Regions from separate parts of the Cytobacillus sp. FSL M8-0252 genome, predicted to be linked through region 4. Evidence: riboswitches for the same ligand, from Rfam matches in the RefSeq annotation. Region 4 holds a riboswitch; each other region holds the start of a gene.

Region 1 (3,242 bases), 2.6 Mb from region 4:
ATTGTCAATTGCTTGTAATTGGTAAGCCGCACGCGTGTTTTCCGTTAGCGTATTGTCCGCATAATCTGCTACGCGTGTTTCTTTGTCTAATACAACATTCTCAAGTACAGCGCCAAAACGGATGGCATCGAAAATTTGTGGTTCTTTTTCACGTGTAAGGTCGATACACTTCGCATAGCAGCCACCTTCAATGTTGAATACTCCATTTGGAGACCAGCCATGCTCATCATCACCGATTAAACGACGGTTGGGATCAGCTGATAATGTTGTTTTACCAGTTCCGGAAAGGCCAAAGAATAAAGCAACATCACCTTCGCGGCCAACATTGGCTGAACAGTGCATAGGGAGAATTCCATTTTCAGGAAGCATGTAGTTCATAACAGAGAAAATAGATTTTTTCATCTCACCAGCATACTCAGTACCACCAATAAGTACAATACGGCGTTCGAATGAAACGATGATAAAAGTTTCTGAAGCTGTACCGTCAACTGCTGGGTCTGCTTTGAAATTAGGTGCTGAAATAACTGTAAATTCAGATTCGTGATCTAATAAATCTTCTTCTGTAGGACGAATAAACAATTGGTGTGCAAAAAGGTTATGCCAAGCATATTCATTAATTACTTGGATTGGCATACGGTGTTTTTTATCCGCACCAGCAAATCCTTTGAATACGAAAACTTCTTCTTTCTCTTTTAAGAAAGCAATCACCTTGTTGTATAAGTTATTGAAGACTGCTTCAGAAATTGGTTGGTTCACACTTCCCCAGTCAATTTTATCTTTAGAGCTTGCTTCTTCAACAGTATATTTGTCTTTAGGTGAACGACCTGTATACTTACCTGTTGTCGCGCGAATTGCACCGGTAGATGTAAGAACACCTTCGTTTCTGTTTAATACTTTTTCAACTAGTTGCGGCACAGATAATTGAACTTGGATGTTTTCGCCTTTTAGTAAATCATTTAACTCAGTTATCGATACAGAATTCATCTGATGAATACCTTCCTTTATATAATATTATTTAAGAGATATGCATCTCAGTCGCTATTTGTGATTATTTCTTCAAAAATAGTATAACACATTTATTCATTCAGTCTATACTATATAAATCATTTTTATATAATTAATGAAATTGTCACAAATACAGGCAGTATTCATTATAAATAGCTTTTGCAAATTTAAAAAGGATAATCAGCAAATTTAATGTAATTTTTATATATATTAAGGAAAAAGAACGGTATGATCTTAACTAAAATTATCCGTTATCAAAACTAAAGTTTATAGAGTCGGATATGACAATTTTTACATTGAATTGTTAATGAAAAACATTTGACTATATTCCATGTGTAAGTTATGATGAATCCTTGAACGGATACTCTCTTATCCCGAGCTGGTGGAGGGACAGGCCCTATGAAACCCAGCAACCTGCCAACTACATTTTCATGAGCAAAGGTGCTAACCTGATGCAAGGATTTATTACTCACTATCCTTGAACGATAAGAGTGAAAGGCGCGAATCATTTTGCTTCAACCTTTTCACTAAATCAGAGAAGAGGTTTTTTTTCATGCTTTTTAACATGATGTTGGCGAATACGAGGAGCGGCTTTTGGAATGTACTATTTATGTATGGGAAAAAGACCAACCATTTTATTCTCAATATTCCAAGTTAGCGCATAGGTTATTAAGGGTATGAGATAAACATTGGCCCATAAATAATGAAGATTCAAATAAGGGAATGAGTTCCGTATCAAAAATAAAGACTATAATAAAGTCTTATTGATTCGATAAATAAGGAGGAAGTCAGATGTCAACAAAACGTAGATTGTTTACTTCTGAATCAGTAACTGAAGGTCATCCGGATAAGATCAGTGACCAAATATCTGATGCAATATTAGATGCTATTTTATCACAGGACCCAAATGCGAGGGTTGCTGCGGAAACGTCTGTTACTACAGGTCTTGTATTGGTTGCAGGAGAAATCACTACATCCACATATGTAGATATTCCAAAAATCGTTCGTGAAACCATTAAGGAAATTGGTTATACACGTGCAAAATATGGCTTTGACTCTGAAACATGTGCTGTATTAACTTCTATTGATGAACAGTCAGCTGATATTGCTATGGGTGTAGACCAAGCATTAGAAGCGCGTGAAGGACAGATGACTGATGCAGAAATTGAAGCCATTGGTGCTGGAGATCAAGGTTTAATGTTTGGCTTTGCATGTAATGAAACAAAAGAGCTTATGCCATTACCTATTTCATTAGCTCATAAACTTTCTCGCCGTTTAGCTGAAGTAAGAAAAGAGGAAATCTTACCTTACCTTCGCCCAGATGGTAAAACACAAGTAACAGTAGAATATGATGAAAACAACAAACCTGTACGTATTGATACAATTGTTATCTCTACGCAGCACCATCCAGAAATTAGTTTAGAGCAAATTCAACGCAATTTAAAAGAGCATGTAATTAACCCAGTTGTTCCTACTGAATTAATTGATGAAAACACAAAATACTTCATCAACCCAACAGGTCGCTTCGTTATTGGTGGACCTCAAGGTGATGCTGGCTTAACTGGTAGAAAAATTATCGTTGACACATACGGCGGTTATGCACGTCACGGTGGTGGTGCATTCTCTGGTAAGGATGCAACGAAAGTTGACCGTTCAGCTGCTTACGCAGCTCGCTATGTAGCAAAGAATATCGTTGCTGCTGGACTAGCTGACAAAGCGGAAGTACAATTAGCATATGCAATTGGTGTTGCTCAGCCGGTATCCATCAGTATTGATACATTTGGAACTGGAGTAGTATCTGAGGATGTTTTAGTTGAAGTTGTTAGAAACAATTTTGACCTCCGTCCTGCTGGTATTATCAAAATGCTTGATTTACGCCGTCCGATTTACAAGCAAACAGCTGCTTATGGACATTTTGGTCGTACAGATATTGATTTACCTTGGGAGCGCACAGATAAAGCGGAAGAATTGCGTAAGGAAGCTTTAAAATAAATTAGAAAATTATGGCTGTAGAAAACTCCTTTAATGAGTTTTCTACAGTTTTTTTATGTGGAAAAGGGGCTATCGTTAAATTTTAATAAACGTACAATTGAGCCAAAGCGATTAGCTCGTACATCAAGAAGTGGAATAGCCAAAGATAGAAGAGTAAAAGTCGTTTTTTTAGATATTACAGTAGCAAATAAATATAATATTTTAAGCCCCCTAATAATGGACAAAAACCCTTAAGGAAACGATTT
Region 2 (3,242 bases), 530 kb from region 4:
CCTAAGACCATCTCTTTCTTTTCTTCGCCGGATGAACCTGATGTCCCACATGCACTTAAAACAGTGCAACAAGTCAGTACAAAAAATAATAACCAAACTTTTCTCATACCCTTCACCTCTTATTTTAATTATTTATCTTTTCACCTTTACGATATTTACTTCCTGGATGACCACTCGGTAAAAGGGGCGAGCCATGAGTAAAAAGCTTTTCTCTTAACGTACCCTTTTTGTATTCCTTTTTATATAAACCACGTTCTTGTAGAATCGGAATAACAAGCTCAATAAAATCTTCCAAATCTGCTGGCGTTACTAAATGATTTAAATTAAAACCATCGACACCAGAGGCTTCAAACTGATATTGAATTTGGTCTGCTACTTCTGATGGATTGCCGACAATTATATTGTCTCTATCTAATCCTTCTAATTTTGAAATCGCTTCTTTAATCGATAGTTTTTTCTTCGCATCTTTCGTTAATGAAGCAGCTTTATAATGCCCATGCTCTGTAGCTTTAAATTCAAATGGGTTATCTAACTCATCCTTTGTAAATTCCGCAACATTATAACCGCTTGCGCCCCCAAACTGTGCTTTCGCTGCATCTGCACTCCATAATTGGTTGTATTCAGCAAATTTCTCTTCCGCTTCTTCAGTTGTCTTACCTACGATGACTGTTAGGAAAGTGAATATTTTAATATCTTCCGGATTCCTGCCATATTCTTCCGCTTGTTTTCGAATATCCTCTGTATAATGTCTTACTCTTTCAGGTGTTGGCCCACCTACAAATACACATTCTGCATGTTTTGCTGCAAAAGCACGTCCTTTAGGAGAAGTCCCTGCTTGATATAAAACAGGTGTTCTTTGTTGTGACGGTTCTGTTAAATGCGGTCCTTCGACATCAAAATATTCTCCTTTATGGTGAATTTCATGGATTTTCTTACGGTCGATTAATACCCCTTGTTCTGTATCTTCTATCACTGCTCCATCTTCCCAGCTTGATTCCCACAGTTTATAAACGACATCCATATATTCATCGGCAATTTCATAACGCTTATCGTGTTTGATCATATCTTTGAAACCAAAATTTCTTGCTGCATTAGGAAGATAAGAAGTAACGATATTCCATGCCACTCTTCCTTTTGTCAAATGATCTAATGTGGAAAACCGTCTTGCCTGCCCAAAAGGTGGCTCATATGTTGTACTCACCGTTAATGCAAATGACAGATGCTCTGTCACTGCTGCCATAGCAGGGATGACAAACGCCCCATCATTAACAGGAAACTGTAATCCATCGTTAATTGAAGGTTCTTTACTTTCTTTATACGTATCATAAACACCTAATACATCCGCAAAAAAGACAGCATCGAATTTTCCCTTCTCGAGTGTTTTGGCTAATTCCATCCAATAATTAATATCTTTATAGGCACGATGTCGTTTGGAATCTTTATGCTTCCATAGCCCATGAGAATTGTGCATTGCACTTGTCATTTCAAATGCATTCAATATCATTTGTTTTTTATAACTCATACTGCCATTACCTCCTCTAATACTTCTACAAAAGAAGCATAATAATGTATTTATCAATTGTGCTAAGAATGTTTATCGCTTTTGGTGGTCCAATCAGCCATAAAAAAACCTCTTCCAAAAAGGAAGAGGTAACGTACGCTCATAAATATTTCATTCTCTTCCTATCTTTCAAGCTAAATGCTAGCTTGCTGGAATTGGCACAGTACTTGCAATGCTAAGTCTGTTGCCGAGGCTTCGTAGGGCCAGTCCCTCCACCTCTCTAGATAGTGGTTATTTAATTGATATAGTTACTCTAAAATATTTAGAATCTTTTGTCAACATGTTTTTTAACTTATGCTTCCTGATTTTCTAGTACCTTTTTCTTAAGAGCACGTCGCAGTATCTTTCCTGTTGTATTCTTCGGCAATTCTTCTAAAAATTCTATAGAGGAAGGAATTTTGTATTTGGCTAACTTTTCTTTACAATAAGTCAATAAATGTGCCTCTGTTAAATTTTCAGTTTTAGGTACAATATAGGCTAAAACTTTTTCTCCTGTATTCTGATCAGGTACACCTAAAACAGCCGCTTCTACAATGTCAGGATGGTCATAAAAAACCTCTTCTACTTCCCTTGGATACACATTATAGCCACCAACAATTATCATATCTTTCTTACGGTCAACAATGTAGAAGTATCCTTCTTCGTCCCTCTTAGCTAAGTCACCTGTATATAACCAATTTTCCTTTAAACAGGCAGATGTTTCTTCAGGCATTTTGTAATATCCTTTCATAACGTTAGGGCCTTTCACAACAAGCTCCCCTACTTCACCTACAGCGACCTCTTCTCCTAATTCATTAACTACTCTATTTTCAACATGAATAATAGATGTGCCAATCGACCCCGGTTTCCGTGGACGATCTAGTGGGTTAAAGCATGTGACCGGAGAAGCTTCTGATAAGCCATAGCCTTCAGAAATAACCACATTGAATTTCTTCTCAAAATTTTCTAACAATGCAACAGGAAGTGAAGCACCTCCAGAAATACATAATCTCATAGATTGGAAGACACCAGGGTTGCCTTCAGGATATTGATAAAGAAAATTATACATTGTAGGCACGCCGGCAAAAACAGTTGGCTTGTATTTTTCCGCTAAACGGAAAATTTCTTTCGGACTAAATTTAGGGTCTATTAAGATTGTTGCTCCACTTATCAGAGGTGCATTCAGAGCAACAGTTAAGCAAAACACGTGAAACATAGGTAAGGTTGTAATCACCGTATCACGTTCATTAATCTGCAAATAGTCCGCGACATCACTCGCATTACTATACAGGTTACGATGAGTTAACATGGCTCCTTTAGGTTTGCCTGTTGTTCCTGATGTATAGAGTATAATCGCGACATCATCGGGTGTAACATCTGCATCAACAAATGTTACATCTCCATTGGAAACAAGCTCTGAAAACGATTTCAATTTAGGAAATACCGACTTATCTCCCAGAGCTGGAAGTCCACTTGTTTGACCGGTTTCGCAGACAGTATAATGCTTAATATCTGTTAATAAATGATGCATTTTTTCTGCTAATGGTAATAATTGCTCAAGCATAATCACCGCTTTTACATCACCATCTCTTAAAATATAGCCAATTTCTTCAGGCGTATAGATAGGGTTTATCGGTATGACCTTTGCTCCTAGCTTTAACGCACCATATAAACTAATAACAAAATGCGGCGAATTACCAAG
Region 3 (3,242 bases), 2.8 Mb from region 4:
TAAACCCTCTTCTTTGTGAAGAGGGTTTTTGGTCGTCTTTTCTTTCCAATTTAAAAAAGAGGAGAGATGTAAAATGGCAGAAAAAGAAAAGCAACTTCGATTTGAAACAATTGGTGTTCATGGTGGGCTAAAACCTGATCCAGTAACAGGGGCAAGAGCGGTCCCAATCTATCAAAATAATGCTTATCAATTCCAGAATACAGAGCATGCGCAAGACTTATTTGGCTTAAAAGAAACAGGATATATTTATTCTCGTATTCATAATCCAACGGTTACTGTGTTTGAGGAAAGAGTTGCATTGTTAGAAGGGGGAACAGGCGCATTAGCATTAGCAAGCGGGCAAGCAGCCATTTACTTAGCTCTTCTTAATATTGTTCAAGCGGGTGATGAAATTGTAGCTGCCTCTAATTTATATGGAGGTACATATAATTTATTTACAGTCACTTTACCAAAGTACGGCATCAACGTTAGGCTTATCGATATTAATAATGAAGAGGAACTACGAGCAGCAATCAATGAGAAGACACGAGCTGTATTTGCCGAAACCATTGGTAACCCGAGTTTACAAGTACTAGATATTGAAACAGTTTCAAATATCGCCCATGAACATGGTGTGCCGTTAGTGGTTGATAACACATTTGCAACTCCTTATCTATGTCGGCCAATTGAGCATGGCGCAGACATTGTTGTTCACTCTGCAACGAAATGGTTACTTGGGAATGGGACGACAATGGGGGGGATCATTGTTGACGGTGGTAAATTTGATTGGAACTCAGAGAAGTATCCAGGATTAAGTCAGCCGGATACAAGCTATAACGATATAGTATATAGTGAGGCACTGGGCCCTGTAGCATATATTACTAAAGCGAGAGTGCAGCTTCTAAGAGATTTAGGTCCAGCACTAAGTGCACAAAGCGCCTTCCAATTTACGTTAGGTTTAGAAACGTTAACGGTTCGAATGAAAGAACATATTGCTAATACGAAAAAAATTGTGCAATATTTAAATAATCATCCTGCTGTTAATTGGGTACTTTATCCGGGCGATGACAACCATCCTAATAAAGAATTAGCAGACAAATATTTATCTAAAGGTGCAGGGGCAGTTGTCGTTTTTGGCATATCTGGTGGGCGTGAAGCAGGTGCGAAGGTTATTAATTCGGTTGAGCTGTTCGCACATGTAGCGAATGTAGGTGATGCAAAAAGTCTTATTATACATCCAGCAAGCACAACGCATCAACAACTTAATCAGGATGGGTTAAAACAAGCAGGTGTACCTGAAGACTTAATCCGATTATCAATTGGAATTGAAAATGTAGAAGATTTGATCGATGATCTTGAATCTGCTATTGAAGCGGCAACCGGTATTGCTTCATTAAATATAAGGGTCTAACAACTATTATTTCAGATTTGACACCTACTTCAATGACATGATACTATTACACAGGTACACAAAAAAATTCAATATATTCATAGTTTGCTCTTATTTAGAGAGGTGGAGGGAAGTGCCCTTTGAAGCCCGGCAACCGTCATTTAATTGAAATGGTGCCAATTCACTCAAAGCATTAGCTTTGAAAGATGAGAGAAAGGAATTTTCATAACAAGCCTTTCTGCTCATAAGCAGGAAGGCTTTTTTTATAAACAATGGATATGCTATAAATGTGTTGGTTTTTCTGGATTGAAGAGGTGAAGTATAAAATGATTTCAATAAAAGATGTAAAAAAGATTTTCTCAACGAAAAACGGGAAAGTAAATGCAGTAGACAATGTTAACCTCGAAATTAACGAGGGTGAAATATTCGGTGTAATCGGATACAGTGGTGCGGGTAAAAGTACATTGATTCGTATGTTAAATGGACTTGAAATCCCGACTGAAGGCGTTGTATCTGTAGCTGGGAATGAAGTTTCTCGCATAAAAGGTGCTAGCTTAAGAAAGGCTAGACAAGAAATAAGCATGATTTTCCAACATTTTAATTTATTGTGGTCTCGAACAGTACGAGAAAACATTGCGTTTCCATTAGAAATTGCTGGTGTACCTAAGAAAGCGCGACTAGAGAGAGTTAATGAATTAATTAAATTGGTTGGACTAGATGGTCGAGAGGATGCCTATCCCTCGCAATTAAGCGGTGGACAAAAACAGCGAGTAGGTATTGCTAGAGCACTTGCCAATAATCCTAAAGTACTGTTATGTGATGAGGCGACAAGTGCTCTAGATCCGCAAACAACTGATAGTATTCTCGACTTACTTGTTGATATTAATGAACGTTTAGGGTTAACTATTGTGTTAATTACGCATGAAATGCATGTCATTCGCAAGATTTGCCACCGTGTGGCTGTCATGGAAGGTGGAAGAATTGTTGAAATTGGCGAAGTGCTAGATGTGTTCCAAAAGCCAAAAGAACCTATTACGAAGCGATTTGTTCAACAAGTGACCGAACCGGAAGAAACGAAGGAAACGATTACACATTTACTGAGTGCTTATCCAAATGGCCAAATTGTTCAACTTGGATTTGTAGGTGGTTCAGCGGAACAACCATTAATCACAAACTTAATTCGCCACTACAATGTAACAGTGAATGTATTACAAGGAAAGATATCCCAAACACAAAGTGGCTCTTACGGTACCTTATTTATTCATATAGATGGAGAGTCGGATGAGGTTACCCGCGCGATTGAATATATTCATTCGCAGAAGGTTGGCGTGGAGGTGATTTCCCATGCTTAATGAATGGCTACCAAATGTGGATTGGGAAAGAATGTGGGAAGCAACAAAAGAAACTTTATATATGACAAGTATTTCTGTTATAGCCACGTTTATTTTAGGAATTATTCTTGGATTACTTTTGTTCTTAACCTCTAAAGGTAATATATGGCAAAATCAGCTAGTTAATAAGATTATTGCGGCATTCGTCAATGTCTTTCGATCCATTCCGTTTTTAATCTTGATTGTGTTATTAATCCCTTTCACAAAAATGATTTTAGGGACAATGATTGGTGAAAATGCAGCATTACCAGCACTCATTATTGGTGCAGCACCTTTCTATGCAAGAATGGTGGAAATTGGCTTACGTGAAATTGATAAAGGTGTCATTGAAGCCTCTAAATCGATGGGTGCAAAAACAAGTACAATCATATGGAAAGTACTCATCCCTGAATCTATGCCAGCGCTTGTTTCGGGTATTACCGTTACAGCGATTGCGCTAGTCGGATATACGGCAATGGCAGGTGTCATAGGTGCAGGAGGAT
Region 4 (3,242 bases):
ATCCTGAAGGAGACTTGCCGTGCCAGCCAACCTTTTCACAAGCGTTCATGAATGCATTTCTACGTCTCTCATATCGAGCAACAAGTTCGTCTACACTTGTTTGATCCCCATTTAATGCATCGGCTGCAGCTTTTTGAATCGCAGGGAATAAGCTTACATACATATGGTCTTGAAGAAGGTTGATGGCTTCAATGATTTGTTCATTTCCAACTGCAAATCCAATTCTCCACCCAGCCATATTATATGTTTTTGATAATGTATACATTTCAATACCAACGTCTTTCGCTCCGGCTGTGGCTAAGAAACTTTCAGGTTTCTTTCCATCAAAGCCGATAGCACCATAAGCAAAATCATGCAAGATGGTAATGTTGTTTTCCTTAGCAAAAGCAACAGTTTCTTCAAAAAATGTGGAATCAGCTGTCGCGCCTGTTGGATTATTAGGATAATTCAAAAATAGTAGGCGGGCATCCTTTTTTTGTTTTTCTGTAAATTGCGAGTAATCAGGTAGAAACTGATTTGCTTCTTTTAAAGGAAAGGTTTCGTATTTTACATTTGCCAAAACCGCACCAGATTCATAATCAGGGTAACCTGGATCTGGTAAGAGCATTAAATCTCCCTCATTGAGTAGGCATAATGGAATTTCTACTAAACCTGCTTTTGCGCCAAAAAGGATAGCTACTTCTTTTTCAGGCTCAATTTCTACCCCATATTCACGCGCATAAAAGGAAGCGGCGGCCTTCTTTAATTCATTAATTCCTCTAAAAGGAGAATATTTATGTGTCATTGGGTCTTCTGCAGCTTGCTGAAGTGATTGTACAATATGTGCAGGTGTTGGCTGGTCGGGATTGCCTTGTCCTAGGTTAATAACATCTCTGCCTTCAAGTTTTGCAGCAGCAACTTTTTGAACAAGGGAAGCAAAAAATTGTTGAGGTAATTGCTTCAAACGATGCGATAATTCCATTTTAATCCACCTTCATTCATTTAATCTATATACGAACGCATTTTATAACCAAAAAGACAAATTGTCCAGTTAATTTTATATAAAAGGAAATATTCGATTTCCTTTTTTGTTTTAAAAGAATAAAGGAAAGGTAGTTGGATCACTAAACCCATTTTCTTGGGAGATTGGATGTAGCATTATTTCGAACATTGACAAAAATAAAAGAGAGTAGTAATATCATATCATAAAAATTAAATGAAAAGCTTATCCAGAGAGACTGAGGGACTAGGCCCTATGACGTCCGGCAACCCCCAATATTGGGAAGGTGCCAATTCCTGCAGAATGATATCCATTCATTCTGAAAGATAAGGCGGAATAAAACCAATGCCTCTTTCAGATGATGAATAGTGGCTTTTTTTATTGGTTAAAATTCTGGTTACAGCTATGGGGAGGAAACATAATGAGAAAGTGGCTAATTGTTTTATTCATTGCAACTGTTTGTTTACTAACAGCATGTGGCGGAGGTTCAGACACGAGTGGAGAAAAGGTGGATGAAACGAAAGAACTAAAAATTGGTGCTACTGCCGGTCCTTATAGTGATATGTTGAAAAAAGCTATTGTACCTGGTCTAGAGGAAAAAGGATATAAAGTAACTGTCGTAGAGTTTAGCGATTATATCCAACCTAACAAAGCTTTAAATGAAGATGATATACAAGCTAACCTTTTCCAACATACAATTTACTTGGAGAATTTTGAGAAAGAAAATAACATGGACTTAGCACCATTAATTATTGTACCAACAGCCCCAATGGGGATTTACTCGAATGTGTTTAATTCAATTGATGAGATTAAAGACGGTGCAACCATTGCTATTCCAAATGACCCAACGAATGCAGCACGCGCTTTAAATACGTTAAATGACGAAGGTCTAATTACGATTGATGAAAACGCCGATCCACTAACAGTATCTGAAAAAGATGTGAAGGAGAATAAAAAGAATTTAGTTTTTCAACCGATTGAAGCAGGACAATTACCAAGATCTCTTGAGGGTGTGGATCTTGCTGCAGTTCCTGGTAACTTTGCGTTGGCAGCCGATATGGACTTATTAAGTGCATTAGCACTAGAAAATATGCTTGATGATTATCGCAACGTGGTTGCAGTTAAAGCAGACTTTGAAGATAAACAATATGCGAAAGACTTAAAAGAAGTGGTCGAGTCTGCAGAATTTGAAAAAATTATCGACGAAGAGTTTCAAGGATTTGGAAAGCCAGCGTGGATGAAATAACGAAGTAATAATAAGCAAGAAACCGGACAAAATTATATGGATTTGTCCGGTTTCTAATAATAGTTGTAGAATACTGTTAAACTTATCTGTGCATAATTTGTATTTTGGTCATTCCTGTACTTATGGATTGTCGAACAACTTTTTCATCCTGGTCATTGACGTTTTTCAACCATTTGTGAAATATTGGTTGTAAGCCGTAAAAGGAAGTGACTCTTCTATACATTTCATCTTTATTGAATTTTGTTTGATAAGATGCGAGAGCTTCTTTGGTGAATTGATCTCCGAAATCCCAATATAGCCCTGCAAAGTCAAACGCCGGGTCCCCTATTTGCGTATCTGTAAAGTCTATAATTCCTGATATTTCCTTTTTGCTTGGATGATAAAGGATATTGGCACTTGTTAGATCACCATGAATCACCACTTTTGCTTCTTTAAATTTTGACACCGCTAAAAACATTTTATCAATTTCTTCTTTTTCTGCGTCTTTTAAGAACGGAAATATTTTTTTAATCAGGGCTTGATGTAATTGCGCCCAATAATTTTCACTATGTAGTTCTTCTATATTACATTTCTTTGCTTCATCTATATCCAGACGATGTAATTCTGTAAGAAATGTTCCTAACCGCTTGGCTTCATATAAAGGAGGAGTAATCAATGAATGAGATAATGCTTGTCCTTTAATGAAGTGGTAAAAAACACCAATCATTTGTCCGTCTTTATTATAAAATGGAAGATAATTTGGTATTTCAATAATGGAAGAAAGATATGAGAGCTGGTGAAGTAGCTTTATTTCCTTTTTTATTTTCACTAATACTTGTTTTGTTTTTGGTATTCGGATGACATATGTTTGATTAACAATATAAATATGATGATCCCAACCAGAATGATTGCTTTCAATCTGTATTTCCTGAAGATGCGGGAGATGGTTTTTAATTAATTCCTTCATGGAACAGTCTCCTTTTTTATTATTTTGTATAAATCGTTTTTTGAGGGGGAAAATAGGCGAGACATCTTATA

What was found. Region 4 has a riboswitch for S-adenosylmethionine ahead of MKX83_RS05875 (MetQ/NlpA family ABC transporter substrate-binding protein). Riboswitches for the same ligand answer to the same signal wherever they lie in the genome.
Region 1: linked by a shared signal. The riboswitch ahead of metK (methionine adenosyltransferase) and the one ahead of MKX83_RS05875 (MetQ/NlpA family ABC transporter substrate-binding protein) in region 4 are both predicted to bind S-adenosylmethionine.
Region 2: linked by a shared signal. The riboswitch ahead of MKX83_RS08555 (LLM class flavin-dependent oxidoreductase) and the one ahead of MKX83_RS05875 (MetQ/NlpA family ABC transporter substrate-binding protein) in region 4 are both predicted to bind S-adenosylmethionine.
Region 3: linked by a shared signal. The riboswitch ahead of MKX83_RS19960 (methionine ABC transporter ATP-binding protein) and the one ahead of MKX83_RS05875 (MetQ/NlpA family ABC transporter substrate-binding protein) in region 4 are both predicted to bind S-adenosylmethionine.

The regions. Positions count from the first base shown of each region.
Region 1 covers NZ_JBBOWZ010000001.1:3,696,241-3,699,482, reverse strand. Annotated here, with positions in the region: gene pckA (phosphoenolpyruvate carboxykinase (ATP)) at 1-984, opposite strand, end outside; SAM riboswitch class I at 1,372-1,497, shown strand; gene metK (methionine adenosyltransferase) at 1,798-2,997, shown strand.
Region 2 covers NZ_JBBOWZ010000001.1:1,654,228-1,657,469, reverse strand. Annotated here, with positions in the region: gene MKX83_RS08560 (MetQ/NlpA family ABC transporter substrate-binding protein) at 1-107, opposite strand, end outside; gene MKX83_RS08555 (LLM class flavin-dependent oxidoreductase) at 125-1,522, opposite strand; SAM riboswitch class I at 1,681-1,792, opposite strand; gene MKX83_RS08550 (fatty acid--CoA ligase family protein) at 1,854-3,242, opposite strand, start outside.
Region 3 covers NZ_JBBOWZ010000001.1:3,950,616-3,953,857, reverse strand. Annotated here, with positions in the region: gene MKX83_RS19965 (O-acetylhomoserine aminocarboxypropyltransferase/cysteine synthase family protein) at 74-1,390, shown strand; SAM riboswitch class I at 1,478-1,582, shown strand; gene MKX83_RS19960 (methionine ABC transporter ATP-binding protein) at 1,696-2,721, shown strand; gene MKX83_RS19955 (methionine ABC transporter permease) at 2,714-3,242, shown strand, end outside.
Region 4 covers NZ_JBBOWZ010000001.1:1,123,676-1,126,917, forward strand. Annotated here, with positions in the region: gene MKX83_RS05870 (pyridoxal phosphate-dependent aminotransferase) at 1-961, opposite strand, end outside; SAM riboswitch class I at 1,202-1,312, shown strand; gene MKX83_RS05875 (MetQ/NlpA family ABC transporter substrate-binding protein) at 1,401-2,225, shown strand; gene MKX83_RS05880 (aminoglycoside phosphotransferase family protein) at 2,308-3,171, opposite strand.